Regions from separate parts of the Nocardioides sp. NPDC057767 genome, predicted to be linked through region 2. Evidence: predicted binding sites of a transcription regulator. Region 2 holds the regulator's gene; the other holds the start of a gene.
The links. Region 2 encodes LexA, which represses DNA repair genes until DNA is damaged. Its sites were predicted from a motif close to TCGAACANNTGTTCGA; they were not measured.

Region 1 (7,693 bases), on a different contig from region 2:
AGATCACCACGAGGATCAGACCGACGAGACCGGCCCACAGGCCGGCGGTGAGCTGGTTGCCGGCCAGCGTCGGGCCGATGACCCGGGTCTGGATGCCGTCGTCGGGGAAGTCGAGCGGCAGCGAGCCGTACTTCAGGTTGTTGGCCAGCGCGGCGGCGCTCTCCTGGGTGAAGTCGCCGCTGATCTGGGCACCGCCGCTGATCCGCGAGTCGGCGGTCGGAGCGGAGATGACCTTGGCGTCCAGGACGATCGCGAACTGCTCGCCGGTGCCGGCGATCGCGCCGGTGGTGTCGGCGAAGACCTTGTTGCCCTTGGACTTGAAGTCGAGCGTGACGACGTAGTTGGCCTGCTGCTGCGGGATGCCGTAGGAGGCCTCGTCGATCTCGGTGCCCTCGATGACCGCCGGGGTCAGCAGGTAGGGAACGCCGTCGTTGTCGCAGGTCAGCAGCGGCTTGCCGGGGATGTCCTCGGCGGGCTCGGCGCCCGGGGCCGGGCAGCTGAAGGAGTTGTAGGCGGTCGCCCACTCCTGCGGGACGTTGCGCATGAACTTGACCGCGTCGTCGACCTTCACGACCGCGTTGTCGTTCTGCTTCTCGGGTTCGGCGCTCGCGGAGGCCGACGGGCTGGCGCTCGGCTCGGTCTTCTCCGAGGCCTTGTCAGAGGCCTTGTCGGACGCGCTCGCGGTCTCGGTGGCGCTGGCGGTCTCGCCACCGAACGGCGCCCGCGGCGAGGTGCCGGGGACGGTGCCGGTCGAGGGGTCCTCGATCATAGAGCCGCCGGCGTCGGCGCCGGAGCCACACTGCGTCTGCGGGCTGCAGGCGACCAGTCGGAAGCGGAGCTTCGCGGTCTGGCGGACGCGCTCGGCGGTCTCCTGCTGCACCTTGCCGGTGCCGGGGATGGAGACCTTGATGACGTCGTTGCCCTCGGTGGTCACCCGGCCGCCGGTGATGCCGGAGCCGTTGACGCGCTGGTCGATGATCGCCTTGGCCTCGTCGAGGCTCTCCTTCGGGACCGAACCGCCCTCGGAGTTCTCTGCGGTCATCGAGATCTCGGTGCCGCCGCGGAGGTCGAGGCCCAGCTCGGGCTTCCAGGTGCCGGCGAACGCGATGCCGCCGAACATGATCGCGATCGCCAGGAAGAGCAGTGCGAGTGTCCGCCCTGGGCGCGCGGTCTTGCGTGCCATGAGTTCGGTCAGTCCTTCTTGTCGAGGTCCACGATGACGTTCTCGGCATCGGCGGAGGTCTCGTCGGCCGCAGCCTCGACCTCGGTCTCCTCGCCGGCCTCGTCGTCGGATTCGTCGGAGTCGCCGGCGGGCGCGACCTTCTGGGCCACGGCCTGGCGCACGACCTGGATGACGACGCCATCGGCGATCTCGACCTTGATGTTGGTCGTCGTCTCCTCGACCTCGGTCACGGTGCCGAAGAGCCCAGCGGTCAGCATCACCCGGTCACCCGGCTGGAGGTTGAGCTGGAGCTCTCGAGCCTCCTTCGCACGCTTCTGCTGCGGCCTGATCAACAGGAAGTAGAACAGGACGATGATGACGATAAAAGGAAGGAATTCCACGGGGGTTCGGCTCCGACAGTCTGAGTGGTGGCCGGCAAGCGCACGGCGACGTGCAAGTCTAACCAGGCACCTGGTTGGGACTGTGAATCAGGCCTCATCCCAGAGCGTGTCCCTGGACCAAGCCGCCGCCTCGGCGCTGGCCGGCACCGGCAGCCCGAGGTGCTCCCATGCTGCCGGGGTCGCGACGCGGCCCCGCGGCGTACGGGCCAGGAAGCCGCTACGTACGAGGAAGGGCTCGGCGACCTCCTCGACCGTCTCGCGCTCCTCCCCCACCGCGACGGCGAGGGTGGAGATGCCCACCGGACCGCCGCCGAAGCGGCGGCACAGGGCGTCGAGGACGGCCAGGTCGAGGCGGTCCAGGCCGAGCGGGTCGACCTCGTAGAGGTCGAGCGCCTTCTGGGCGACCTGCTGGGTGACCGTGCCGTCGGCCTTGACCTGGGCATAGTCGCGTACGCGGCGCAGCAGGCGGTTGGCGATGCGTGGGGTGCCGCGGGAGCGGCCCGCGATCTCGGCGGCGCCGTCGTCGCGGAGAGTGACGTCGAGCAGGCCCGCGGAGCGGCGCACGATCAGCTCGAGGTCTTGTGGGTCGTAGAGCTCCAGATGGCCGGTGAAGCCGAACCTGTCCCGCAGCGGCCCCGGGAGGAGGCCGGCTCGCGTGGTCGCGCCGACGAGCGTGAACGGCGGCAGATCGATCGGGATCGCGGTCGCGCCCGGGCCCTTCCCGATGACGACGTCGACGCGGAAGTCCTCCATCGCCAGGTAGAGCATCTCCTCGGCGGGGCGGCTCATCCGGTGGATCTCGTCGACGAAGAGCACCTCGCCCTCGTTGAGCCCGCTCAGGATGGCGGCGAGGTCGCCGGCGTGGGTGATCGCGGGGCCCGAGGTGATCCGCAGCGGCGCCGACATCTCGGCGGCGATGATCATCGCGAGGGTGGTCTTTCCGAGGCCCGGCGGCCCGGACAGGAGTACGTGGTCAGGGGCTCGCTCACGCTGCCTCGCCGCCTCCAGGACCAGGCTGAGCTGTTCCCGGACGCGTTGCTGGCCGATCAGCTCGTCGAGGCTCTTGGGGCGCAGCGCGGCCTCGACCGCCCGGTCGTCCCCGTCGGCCTCGGCGATGGTGAGCGAGGAGCTGTACCCATCAAAGCGGGAGTCCTCCTCGGCCGCGGTCAGGTCGTCCTCGTGCATGCGTCCTTATGCCTTCGAAAGAGTGCGCAGCGCGGCCCGCAGCAACAGCGAGATGTTGGCCTGGTCGCCGGCCTCCGGCTCGATGGCGGTGACCGCCTTGTCGGCGTCCCGGGCGTTGTAGCCCAGGCCGACGAGGGCCTCGGCGACCTGGTCGCGCCACGGTGCGGCGTCCGGCTGGGCGGCTGCGGGCGCCGAGGCGGTGCCCGCGGGCGCGCCGATCCGGTCCTTGAGCTCCAGGATCACCCGCTGGGCGCCCTTCTGACCGATGCCGGGGACCTTGGTCAGCGTCTTGGCGTCCTCGGTCGAGATGGCCAGCCGGATGCCGTCGGGCGAGAGCACCGCGAGCATCGCCTGGGCGAGCTTCGGGCCGACCCCGGAGGCGGTCTGGAGGAGCTCGAAGAGCGTGCGCTCGTCGGTGTCGGTGAACCCGAAGAGGGTCAACGAGTCCTCGCGCACGACCAGACTGGTCGGCAGGTGCGCCTCCTCGCCGGTGCGGAGCGTGGCCAGCGTGTTGGGGGTGCAGAGCAGCTCGATGCCGATACCGCCGACCTCGACGACGGCGGTGGAGAGACTGACGGCGGCGACCTTGCCGCGCACGGACGCGATCATCTACGTGACCCTTCTGTTGAGCGCTTCCCTGCCGCGGCCACCGCGGCTTCGATGCGGTTCTGGGCGCCTCCGCGCCACTGGTGGGTGATGGCCAGCGCGAGCGCGTCGGCGGCGTCGGCAGGCTTCGGCGGGGTCGGGAGCCGCAGGATCCGGGTCACCATCGCGGTCACCTGGGTCTTGTCGGCGCGGCCGTTGCCGGAGACGGCGGCCTTGACCTCGGACGGGGTGTGCAGGGCGACCGGGAGGCCGCGCCGGGCGGCACAGACCATGGCGAGACCGCTGGCCTGGGCCGTGCCCATGATCGTGGAGACGTTCGAGCGCGCGAAGATCCGCTCGATGGCGACCGCGTCGGGACGGTGCTCCTCGATCCAGGCGTCGATCCCCTTCTCGATGCTCACCAGCCGCTCCCAGACGGGAAGGTCGGCGGAGGTACGGATCACGCCGACGTCCACCATCGAGAGCGGCCGGCCGAGCGAGCCGTCGACCACGCCCATCCCGCACCGGGTCAGGCCGGGGTCGATCCCAAGCACGCGCACTGGAGCACCTCTTCCACAACGACTGAGCCGGCCGGGTGTCGAACGTCTGTTCGCAGACTACCGGTCGGCTGCTGCCTCCGGGCTCGCGACACCCTCATTCAGGAGGATGCGACGTGCACGGAGGCCCCGGGATCGAGGCGCCGTGCTCACAGGGTGTCGGTGCGTCGCTCCTCGACGGTCTCCGTACCGTCGGCGTGCCTCCGCCGCGCGACCGTGCGTGACCGACCGCCGGTGTTCAGGGTCACCGCGGTCAGGATCAGCACCAAGGCTCCGACAGCGGCCAGGATCCAGCCGATCATGGTCAGATCGACCCCGCTGACCGAGACGTGAACAGCCAACGCCAGGACAAGTCCGACGACGAGCAGAATAGCTCCTACGCCGTATCCCATCGTGTACTCCTTCCGGTGCGAACCGGCCCTCATGGCGGTTCGTGACCTTCCGGGTACCCAGCATCAGGCCCGAGAATGAGCCGGTTCGCCGTACGGCCCGGCCCCCAGCTCGACCAGCGGAGCGATCAGGCGTCGACGGTCTCCATGACCTCGTCGGGGACGTCGGCGTTGGAGAAGACGTTCTGCACGTCGTCGAGGTCGTCGACGGCGTCGATGAGCTTGAAGACCTTCTCGGCCGACGAGGCGTCGGCGACCGGGATGTCCATGCTCGCGACGAACTGGACCTCGGCGGAGTCGTAGTCGATCCCCGCGTCCTGGAGCGCGGTGCGGACCGCGACCACGTCGGAGGGGTCGGAGACGATCTCGAAGGACTCACCGAGGTCGTTGACGTCCTCGGCACCCGCGTCGAGGGTGGCCTCGAGCAGGTCGTCCTCGGAGACCTCCTTGCCCTCCTGGGCCTTCGCCACCACGACGACGCCCTTGCGGTCGAAGAGGCGCGAGACCGAGCCCGGGTCGGCCATGGTGCCGCCGTTGCGGGTGACCGCGGTGCGGACCTCCATGGCCGCCCGGTTGCGGTTGTCGGTCAGACACTCGATCAGGAGTGCGACGCCCTGCGGACCGTAGACCTCGTACATGATCGTGTCGTAGCTGACCCCGCCGCCGTCGAGCCCACCGCCACGCTTGACCGCGCGGTCGATGTTGTCGTTGGGGACCGACTGCTTCTTGGCCTTCTGGATGGCGTCGTAGAGGGTCGGGTTTCCGGACGGGTCGGGACCACCGGTCTTGGCCGCGATCTCGATCGTCTTGATGAGCTTGGCGAAGAGCTTGCCGCGCTTGGCGTCGATCGCCGCCTTCTTGTGCTTGGTCGTTGCCCACTTTGAGTGGCCGCTCATCGTTGAACCGTCCTTTGCCCCACGTCGTCGTCTCTGCTTGTCGAGCCGCCACCGGAGTCGTCACAGGGCAGCAGGTGCCCATTCTAACTACGTGCGGTCCGCCACCGTCAGCAGCAGGTGTCCAGGAACAGCCGGTGCAGCCGGTCGTCGGCGTTGACCTCGGGATGGAAGCTCGTCGCCATCAGCTGGTTCTGGCGTACGGCGACGGGGTGGCCCTCGACGCTCGCCAGCACCTCGACGCCGTCACCGATCTCCTCGACCCACGGCGCGCGGATGAAGACGCCGTGGACCGTGCCCTCCAGCCCGGTGACCTCCAGGTCGGTCTCGAACGACTCGGTCTGGCGCCCGAAGGCGTTTCGCCGCACCGTCATGTCGAGCCCGCCGATGGTCTCCTGGCCAACCGCTGCGTCGAGGAGGCGGTCGGCCAGGAGCACCATCCCGGCACAGGTGCCGAGCGCCGGCATCCCTGTGCGGACCCGCTCACGGAGCGGGTCGAGCAGCTCGAAGGTACGAGCCAGGCGCCACATCGCCGTCGACTCGCCGCCCGGGATGACGAGAGCGTCGCACGCGTCGAGCTCCTCCCGGCGGCGTACGGACGTGCTCTTCACACCCAGGCGGTCCAGGGCGGCGAGGTGCTCGCGGACGTCGCCCTGGAGGGCGAGGACGCCGACCGTGGTCACCAGCCGCGCTCCGCGAACTGGATCGACCGGGCCGGCTCGTCGACGTTGATGCCGACCATCGCCTCGCCGAGACCGCGGGAGACCTTGGCGATCACGTCGGGGTCGTCGTGGAAGGTGGTCGCCTTGACGATCGCCTCGGCGCGCTGGGCGGGGTTGCCGGACTTGAAGATGCCGGAGCCGACGAAGACACCCTCGGCGCCGAGCTGCATCATCATCGCGGCGTCGGCCGGGGTCGCGATGCCGCCGGCGGTGAAGAGGACGACCGGGAGCTTGCCGTTGGCGGCGACCTCCTTGACGAGCTCGTAGGGGGCCTGGAGCTCCTTGGCCGCCACGTAGAGCTCGTCGTCGGCGAGCGCGCCGAGACGGCGGATCTCGCGGCGGATCGTGCGCATGTGGGTGACCGCGTTGGACACGTCGCCGGTGCCGGCCTCGCCCTTGGAGCGGATCATCGCCGCACCCTCGGTGATGCGGCGCAGGGCCTCGCCGAGGTTGGTCGCGCCGCACACGAACGGCACGGTGTAGGCCCACTTGTCGATGTGGTTCTCGTAGTCGGCCGGGGTCAGCACCTCGGACTCGTCGATGTAGTCGACGCCCAGGGACTGCAGCACCTGCGCCTCGGCGAAGTGGCCGATGCGGGCCTTGGCCATGACCGGGATGGAGACGGCCTCGATGATGCCGTCGATCATGTCGGGGTCGGACATGCGGCTCACGCCGCCCTGGGCGCGGATGTCGGCGGGGACGCGCTCGAGCGCCATCACCGCCACCGCCCCGGCGTCCTCGGCGATCTTCGCCTGCTCGGGGGTGACCACGTCCATGATCACGCCGCCCTTGAGCATCTCCGCCATCCCGCGCTTGACGCGCGAGGTTCCCGTCTCATTCGTGCTTGTTGCCATGGTGCGATCGTAAGTCGGGATCGGACGTACGCCACCCTCGGAAAGGCCTCGTCAGGCCACTGTTGCCAAAGTGGACTGCTAGGAGGCCAGTGCCTGCACCGCTTCGGCCACCGCGGCCGGGGCACCGGCCAGGGACCAGAGGACGCCACCCGCCTCGACCTGGGCGGTGGTGCCGCCGGCACCGAGGACGAGAGCGGCCCCGGGGAGACGGTCCCAGTCGGGGACGGAGTGCTGGCAGAAGAGGTGGAGCTTGCCCTGGGCGATGGCGGTCAGGTCCATCGACCCCGACCCGAGGATCCGGATGGAGGCGGCCTGGCTCGCGACGCGGACGTAGGCCTCGCCGACCGGGTGCCGCAGCTTGGCCGGATGGAGGTAGGTCGTCAGGCAGGCCAGGGCGAGCGGCGTGTCGAGCACAGCGTCGAGCCGGATCCCGTTGCGGGTGGTGGGTAGCTCCGGTCCACCGACGTAGACAGCGTCCTCGGCCGGCGAGTAGACGGCGCCCAGGACGAGGTCGTCCCCGTCGGTCAGCGCCAGTGCGGAGCACCACCAGTCGAGGCCTCGGACGAAGTTGTAGGTGCCGTCGACGGGGTCGATGGTCCACACCCTGCCGGTGGTCGACTCACGGGCGGAGCCTTCCTCCCCGAGCACGCCGTCACCGGGGTGCTCGGACGCGAGCCGGTCGACGATGGCCTTCTCCGCGGCTTTGTCCGCGGCGGTCACCAGGTCGGAGACCGAGGTCTTGGCCTCGATCGAGTCGCCGATGCCCGCACTGCGCATCTTGGCGGCCAGCGCGCCGGCGCCACGGACGAGCTCGGCCGCCAGACGTACGTCTTCCGCGGTCGGCCTGGTCACGAGGCAGCCTCCTCGGCGAGGGCCTGCCTGCGGACGGTCCACACGCGCTGCCCGACGGTGATGGTCGAGGCGACGGCGAGGAGCCACAGCGCG
Region 2 (7,693 bases):
AAGTGAGTCCGGTCCCGCACCCAGGAGTGGATGCGGGACCGGACTCAGTCACTCAACGAATCAGCTGCAACCAGAGGTCGAGCCGCAGCCCTCGCAGACGTAGCAGGAGCCGGCGGGGCGCATCTTGGTGCCGCAGGTGAAGCAGAGCGGGCTGTCGATGGCCATGCCGCTGATCGACTCGAGCAGCTCGGCGGTGGTGTGGGCGGCCGCCTTGGGGGCCTCCTGCGCAGCCGCCTCGGCAGGAGCCTCCTCCTTGACGTCGGCCTCGACGACCTCGGTCTTCGCCTCCACCTTGCGCTCCGGAGCCGGCTTCTGGACGAGCTCGGCGGCGGTGGTGCCGTTGCCGAGCTGCTCGTAGGAGCCGGTCTCGAGGTAGCGCTGACGCTCGTCGGCGGAGTAGATGCCGAGAGCCGAGCGGTCCTCGAAGGACATGTAGTCCAGCGCCAGCCGGCGGAAGACGTAGTCCATGAGCGACTGTGCCATGCGTACGTCCGGGTCGTCGGTCAGACCGGCGGGCTCGAACTTCAGGTTGGTGAACTTGGAGACGTAGGTCTCCAGGGGCACGCCGTACTGGAGGCCGACCGAGACGGCGATCGAGAAGGCGTCCATGACGCCGGCCAGGGTCGAGCCCTGCTTGCCTAGCTTGAGGAAGACCTCGCCGAGCTCGCCGTCGGCGTGCGCGCCGGAGGTCATGTAGCCCTCGGCGCCACCGACCGTGAAGGAGGTGGTGCGCGAGACGCGGGACTTCGGCAGGCGCTTGCGGGTCGGCGCGTAGACGATCTTCTCGATGATCTTCTCGACGACCTCGGGCTCGACCTCGGCCTCAGCCGCAACCTCGGCAGCAGCCGTGGAGAGACCCTGGTCCTTCTTGGCGTTCTCCGACTTGCCGTCGGCCAGCGGCTGGCCGACCTTGCAGTTGTCGCGGTAGATCGCGGTGGCCTTCAGACCCAGCTTCCACGACTCCATGTAGACCTGCTCGATGTCCTCGACGGTCGCCGACTCGGGCAGGTTGACGGTCTTGGAGATCGCGCCGGAGAGGAACGGCTGGGTAGCCGCCATCATGCGTACGTGGCCCATCGGCTGCAGCGCACGCTTGCCCATCGCGGTGTCGAAGACCTCGTAGTGCTCCTGGCGCAGGCCGGGGGCGTCGACGACGTGGCCGTGCTCGGCGATGTAGGCGACGATCGCCTCGATCTGCTCGGCCTGGTAGCCCAGCTTGGTCAGCGCCCGCGGGATCACCTGGTTGACGATCTGCATCGAGCCGCCGCCGACGAGCTTCTTGAACTTGACCAGCGAGAAGTCCGGCTCGATGCCGGTGGTGTCGCAGTCCATCATGAAGCCGATGGTGCCGGTCGGCGCGAGCAGCGAGGCCTGGGCGTTGCGGAAGCCGTTGACCTTGCCGATCTCGACGACGTCGGACCACACCCGGGTCGCCGCGTCGATGATGTTGCGGTCGACCGGGTTGATCGAGCGGACCGCGTCGTTGGCGGCCTGGTGCTTGCGCATGACCCGCTGGTGGGCCTCGGCGTTGCGGGCGTAGCCGGCGTACGGACCGACGACGCCGGCCAGCTCGGCCGAACGCTTGTAGCCGGCACCGGTCATCAGCGAGGTGATGGCGGCAGCCATGGTCCGGCCGCCCTCGGAGTCGTAGCCGAGACCCATCGCCATCAGCAGGGCGCCGAGGTTGGCGTAGCCGATGCCGAGCTGGCGGTAGTCGCGGGTGGTCTCGCCGATCGCCTCGGTCGGGAAGTCGGCGAAGCAGATGGAGATGTCCATCGCGGTGAAGACGACCTCACAGGCCTGCTGGAAGCGGACCGCGTCGAAGGTGTCGTCGTCCTTGAGGAACTTCAGCAGGTTGAGCGACGCCAGGTTGCAGGAGGAGTTGTCCAGCGACATGTACTCCGAGCACGGGTTGGAGCCGGTGATCCGGCCCGTCTCCGGGTTGGTGTGCCAGTCGTTGATGGTGTCGTCGTACTGCAGACCCGGGTCGGCACACTCCCACGCGGCGACCGAGATCTTGCGGAACAGCTCGCGGGCGTCGATCTCCTCGATGACCTCACCGGTCGTACGCGCCCGGAGGCCGAACTTCTTGCCCTCCTCGACCGCGCGCATGAACTCGTCGGAGACGCGCACCGAGTTGTTGGCGTTCTGGTACTGCACGGACGAGATGTCCTTGCCGCCCAGGTCCATGTCGAAGCCGGCGTCGCGCAGCGCGCGGATCTTGTCCTCCTCGCGCGCCTTGGTCTCGACGAACTCCTCGATGTCGGGGTGGTCGACGTCGAGGACGACCATCTTCGCGGCGCGACGGGTGGCGCCACCGGACTTGATGGTGCCCGCGGACGCGTCGGCGCCGCGCATGAAGGAGACCGGGCCGGAGGCGGTGCCGCCGGAGGACTTCAGCAGCTCCTTGGAGGAGCGGATGCGGGAGAGGTTGAGACCGGCACCGGAGCCGCCCTTGAAGATCAGGCCCTCCTCCTTGTACCAGTTCAGGATCGAGTCCATGGAGTCGTCGACCGAGAGGATGAAACAGGCCGAGACCTGCTGGGGGGACTCGGTGCCGACGTTGAACCAGACCGGCGAGTTGAACGCGAAGTGCTGGTTGACCAGCAGCCAGGTGAGCTCGCGACCGAAGAGGTCGGCGTCGGCCTCGGAGGCGAAGTAGCCGTTCTCCTTGCCGGAGGCGACGTAGGTGTTCACGACCCGGTCGATCAGCTGCTTCAGGCTCTGCTCACGCTTGTCGGTGCCGAGGGCACCGCGGAAGTACTTGGTCGTCACGATCGTCGAGGCGTTGATCGACCAGAAGTCGGGGAACTCGACCCCGGTCTGCTCGAAGACGGTCTCACCCGTCTTCCAGTTCTTCTGGACGACGTCGCGTCGCTCCCAGGTGATCTCGTCGTAGGGGTGGACGCCCTCGGTGCTGAAGATCCGCTCGATCTTCAGCCCGGCGCCCGCCTTCGACGATGCCTGTGCCTCTGATGCCGTGTCTGTCATTTCGTTCCCCCTGTTGTCATCGATCGCTGTGCCGTACTGCTGGTCGGTGCTGATGGTGGAGTCTCCTGTGCGCCCGTTCGGGCTTCGTGCGTCGTGCTGTTGTCTTGCTGGATGGCCCGGACAGGTCGCTTCCCCACGGCCTGCCCGGGCCGGTCTGTGTGCCATCTCCCATGGCCGTGGGATCAGTCGGTGCCCACCGGGGCCTCGACCGGATGTTCTGCCTCGAAGTCCTGGACTTCCCGTTCCGTACGCAGCATCTGGATCTCGCGCTCGAAGTCGTCGGCCGAGCCGAAGGCCCGGTAGACGCTCGCGAAGCGCAGGTAGGCCACCTCGTCGAGCTCGCGCAGCGGCGCGAGGATCGCCAGCCCCACCTCGTGGCTGGGCACCTCAGCCAACCCCTGGCTCCGCAGCGCCTGCTCGACCTCCTGGCCGAGGCAGGCGAGCTGGTCCTCGGTGACCGGGCGGCCCTTGCACGCCTTGCGTACGCCGTGCACCGCCTTGTCGCGGCTGAACGGCTCCGCCGCGCCGGAGCGCTTGGCCACCATCAGCTGCATCTGCTCGACGGTCGTGAACCGCTTCCCACATTCCTGGCAGACCCGACGACGCCGGATCTGGCCGCCGTCCTCGGCCACGCGGGAGTCGAGAACCTTGGTGTCGCTGTGTCGGCAGAACGGACAGTGCACGGTCGAGCCCCTCTCGTGAAGCCTTGTGGATCCAGGCCGTCTCAGCGGCGGCCCGAGCCTGTGGAACCTGTGGAATTGAGCGTGAGTCCCTGTGGAACAACACCCCCGTCGCTGTGGGTCATCCACCTGTTCATGTGAACTAGATGTGGATAACTACAGCGGTGTAACTACTAGATGTAGTGGTAACCGTACGCCCGCCCCCCAGTCGATGCAAGCGAGCGCCGCGTTTCCCCGTGCGCCCGGCGTGTCGTCGGTCAAACACCGAAAGATTCCGGTTCAGCGGCGACGCGCTGGCCCAGATGGGTAAGAATGACCCCGTGACAAACATCTCCGGAGGAAATCGCGTCGGGTCGCGGAGAGGCACGCGCCCCAGAAGCGGTCCCCGGCCACCGTTCATCTTGCCTGCGATCGCGACGCTGGCATTCCTCGTCATCTGGGGAGTGCTGGTGTGGGTCGCCGTCGGTTTCGGGGCCGACGCACGAGGAGGCGATTCCGGCGCCTGGGTGAAGCTCGCCGTCGCGGCCGTCGTCGCAGTCGCCTGTCTCTTCCTGACCTTCACCTTCGCCGGGAAGGCCTGGCGGGCCCTCACCGGCTCCCCCACCCCACCGCCCGCCGACGACTACACCGGAAGCCACTCCAACGCCTACGTCGAGGAGCAGGACTACCCGGAGCAGCCATACGGCGACCAGACGACCTACATGGAGCAGGACTACTACGGCACCGGCTCCTACGGCTACGAGGACACCGGCTCCTACGGCCGGCACAGCTCCGACACCGGGAGCCAGGCTCCCTACGGTGACACCGGCAGCCGCTCGGCCTACACCGACACGGGCTCCCAGTCGCCCTACGGCTACACGAGCAGCTCCTCGGACTTCGGCAACACCGGGAGCCGGTCGGCCTACAGCACGCCGAGCTACCAGCCGCCGACGCCGCCGAGCACCCCGCCCTACTACACGAGCCCGCCGACCCCGGCCTCCACGCCGACCAGCTCCCCGGCGTACGGCTCGCAGGGCTACGGCACCGACAGCTACCCCACCCAGCAGGCCGGCTCCTCGCAGTATCAGTCCGGCGCCTACCAGGCTCCGGCCAGCTACGGCCAGACCGGCTCGAGGGCTCGACTGACCCAGGATCCGGCAGCGACGCAGGCGATGCCCACCCAACGACAGCCCCAGGAACCGCCCGCCGCTCAGCCGGACGACGAGTGGCCGCCGCGTCACAGCACCCGCAACAAGCAGTGGCCGCCGCCCGAGCCGGACACGCCCTACCGCGGGCGTCACTGACGACGACCGCCAGGACAGCGAGAGTGCTGCAGACGCTTCCCATCGTCTGCAGCACTCTCACATTTCCCCGGTTGCCGGCTGCCAGGGTGCCCGCCGCGCGGGCTGACTCCCTCGAAGGAGCAGCCGGACATCTGTGGGCGCCCGCTACGGCGCGGTCGGAACGATCAGGGTCTGCCCGGACACGAGCATCGAGGACTCGAGACCGTTGAGCTCCTTGATCCTCTGCTCCATCTCCCGAATCGAAGCGCCGGTCCCGGCGACGGCTTCCGCGGAGATGTCCCAGAGCGTGTCGCCATCGCCGACGACCATCGTGTGAGCGGCGGGGGCGGGGCTTTTGTCGGCATCACCGTCCACCGCGAAGGCCACCCGCGCCCCGACGAAAGCGATCGCGAAGAGCACGACGAGCGCGAAGGCGAACACGACGATCCGCCCACGACGGGTGAGCCGCACCGTCGAGCGACGCACCTCCGGCACGGGCCGGGGCGGCTCGGCTACGGGCAGCACATAGACGGTTGCACTCATCACGGCCTCCAGTTCACAAGTCTCTCGATCACGTGTTCGATCGAGCACATGTTCGAAGGTAGATCACGTGTTCGAACAACGCAAGTAGCGACGTCAGGAATTTTTGAACGCCGACACGCACTTCGAACGAGATCGAACAGATGTTTGATGTCGTGGTGCCAGAGGGACTAATGTGATGACATGACCACGCAGAAGACAGGCACCGGATCAGGCGGTTCGAAGAAGAGCCGCGTCCGCGAGCTGCCCGACGGGCCGCCGGACGCGACCGGGCTCACGCCGCGTCAGCAGCGCATCCTCGCTCACCTGCGCGACAGCATCGAGCAGCGCGGCTACCCGCCCAGCATGCGCGAGATCGGTGCCGCCGTCGGGCTGACCAGCACCAGCAGCGTCGCCCACCAGCTGCGCGCGCTGGAGCAGCGTGGTCTGATCCGCAAGGACCCGAAGCGACCCCGTGCCCTCGAGGTCTTCCTCCCCGAGGTGATGGCCCACCGCAAGGCCATGGCCGGCGAGGAGACCGAGCCGGCGCTCACCGCCGAGGCCGTCGTCAACCCCAACCCCGACGCCACCATGGTTCCCCTGGTCGGTCGGATCGCGGCCGGTGGCCCGATCCTGGCCGAGGAGACCTCGAGCCAGCAGAGCATCGAGGACGTCTTCCCGCTGCCCAAGCAGCTGGTCGGCAACGGCGACCTCTTCCTGCTCTCGGTCTCCGGTGACTCGATGGTCGACGCCGCGATCTGCGACGGCGACTTCGTGGTCGTGCGCCAGCAGCCCACCGCGGAGAACGGCGAGATCGTGGCCGCGCTGATCGACGGCGAGGCGACGGTCAAGACGCTCTCCCGCAAGGACGGCAAGGTGTGGCTGCTGCCGCACAACGCGGCGTACGAGCCGATCGACGGCACCCACGCGACGATCCTCGGCAAGGTGACGGCGGTCCTGCGCAGCCTCTGAGTCCTGTCTCACACCTCCCGCGACCAGTCCGGGAACTCTGCGTGAAATCCAGCCGCCGGCCCATGACAGGGCCGGCGGCTGCGTCGTTCCATACAGCGTGACTCAGAGCAGCACGACCCAGACGCAGATCGACCGCCGCACCCTCATCGCCGCCGGCCTGGCCACCGCCGCAGGAGTGGGAGTCGTGGCACTGCCGACACCCGCCGAGGCAGCCGGCACCACGCTCAACCACTTCCAGCACGGCGTCGCCTCCGGCGACCCGCTCCCGGACCGCGTGGTCATCTGGACCCGGGTCACGCCCACCGCGGAGGCGACCCCGGGGTCCGGACGGGGCGAGGAGATCCTGGTCCACTGGGAGGTCTCGCCGACCGCGGACTTCAGCCGCCTCACCGCCAAGGGCACCCAGCTCACCGGCCCGGACCGCGACCACACCGTGAAGCTCGACGTCACCGGCCTGTCCCCGGAGAGCTGGTACTTCTACCGCTTCACCTACAACGGCCAGACCAGCCGCGTCGGCCGCACACGCACCGCTCCGGCTGCGGACGCGGCCCCGGACAACGTACGTTTCGGGGTGGTCTCCTGCTCCAACCTGCAGGCCGGCTGGTTCGCCGCCTACCGCCATCTGGCCGCGCGCGACGACCTGCACGCGATCCTCCACCTGGGCGACTATCTCTACGAGTACGGCCCCGGCGAGTACGGCTACGGCATGGCCAACGAGGACATCCGCCCGCACGAGCCGGCCCACGAGATGCACACCCTGGCCGACTACCGGGTCCGGCACGCCCAGTACAAGCGCGACGCCGACCTCGCCGACGCGCACGCACACCTGCCCTGGATCGTCACCTGGGACGACCACGAGTCCGCCAACGACGCCTGGCTGCTGGGTGCGGAGAACAACGAGCCCGGCGAGTACGACTGGATCGACCGCAAGACCAACGCCAACCAGGCCTACGACGAGTGGATGCCGCTACGTGTCGACGGCACTGCCGTCGTCGAGACCGGCGGGCACCTCCACGACCGCATCTACCGGCGGCTGAGGTTCGGCACCCTCCTCGAGCTGAGCATGCTCGACCTGCGCTCCTACCGCTCCGAGCAGGTCGCCCGCACCGACCTGGCCGGCGTCGACGACCCCGACCGTACGATCACCGGCGACGAGCAGCTGGAGTGGCTCAAGGAGGGCCTGCTCACCGACGCCCGGTGGAAGATCGTCGGCAACCCGGTCATGATCGCGCCGGTCACCTTCGCGGCCCTCCCGAAGAGCCTGGTCAG

Region 1: the regulator LexA is predicted to act here: its motif matches at 3,932-3,947, upstream of ruvC (crossover junction endodeoxyribonuclease RuvC).

The regions. Positions count from the first base shown of each region.
Region 1 is NZ_JBHVKJ010000071.1:663-8,355, reverse strand. Features, by position in the region: gene secD (protein translocase subunit SecD) at 1-1,183, opposite strand, end outside; gene yajC (preprotein translocase subunit YajC) at 1,192-1,563, opposite strand; gene ruvB (Holliday junction branch migration DNA helicase RuvB) at 1,651-2,748, opposite strand; gene ruvA (Holliday junction branch migration protein RuvA) at 2,755-3,357, opposite strand; gene ruvC (crossover junction endodeoxyribonuclease RuvC) at 3,354-3,893, opposite strand; gene ACFVDI_RS25485 (DUF6458 family protein) at 4,040-4,282, opposite strand; gene ACFVDI_RS25480 (YebC/PmpR family DNA-binding transcriptional regulator) at 4,408-5,175, opposite strand; gene pdxT (pyridoxal 5'-phosphate synthase glutaminase subunit PdxT) at 5,283-5,855, opposite strand; gene pdxS (pyridoxal 5'-phosphate synthase lyase subunit PdxS) at 5,852-6,748, opposite strand; gene ACFVDI_RS25465 (inositol monophosphatase family protein) at 6,827-7,600, opposite strand; gene pgsA (phosphatidylinositol phosphate synthase) at 7,597-7,693, opposite strand, start outside.
Region 2 is NZ_JBHVKJ010000010.1:22,621-30,313, reverse strand. Features, by position in the region: gene ACFVDI_RS07280 (vitamin B12-dependent ribonucleotide reductase) at 61-2,991, opposite strand; gene nrdR (transcriptional regulator NrdR) at 3,174-3,674, opposite strand; gene ACFVDI_RS07270 (hypothetical protein) at 4,073-4,954, shown strand; gene ACFVDI_RS07265 (LysM peptidoglycan-binding domain-containing protein) at 5,099-5,476, opposite strand; gene lexA (transcriptional repressor LexA) at 5,657-6,424, shown strand; gene ACFVDI_RS07255 (alkaline phosphatase D family protein) at 6,522-7,693, shown strand, end outside.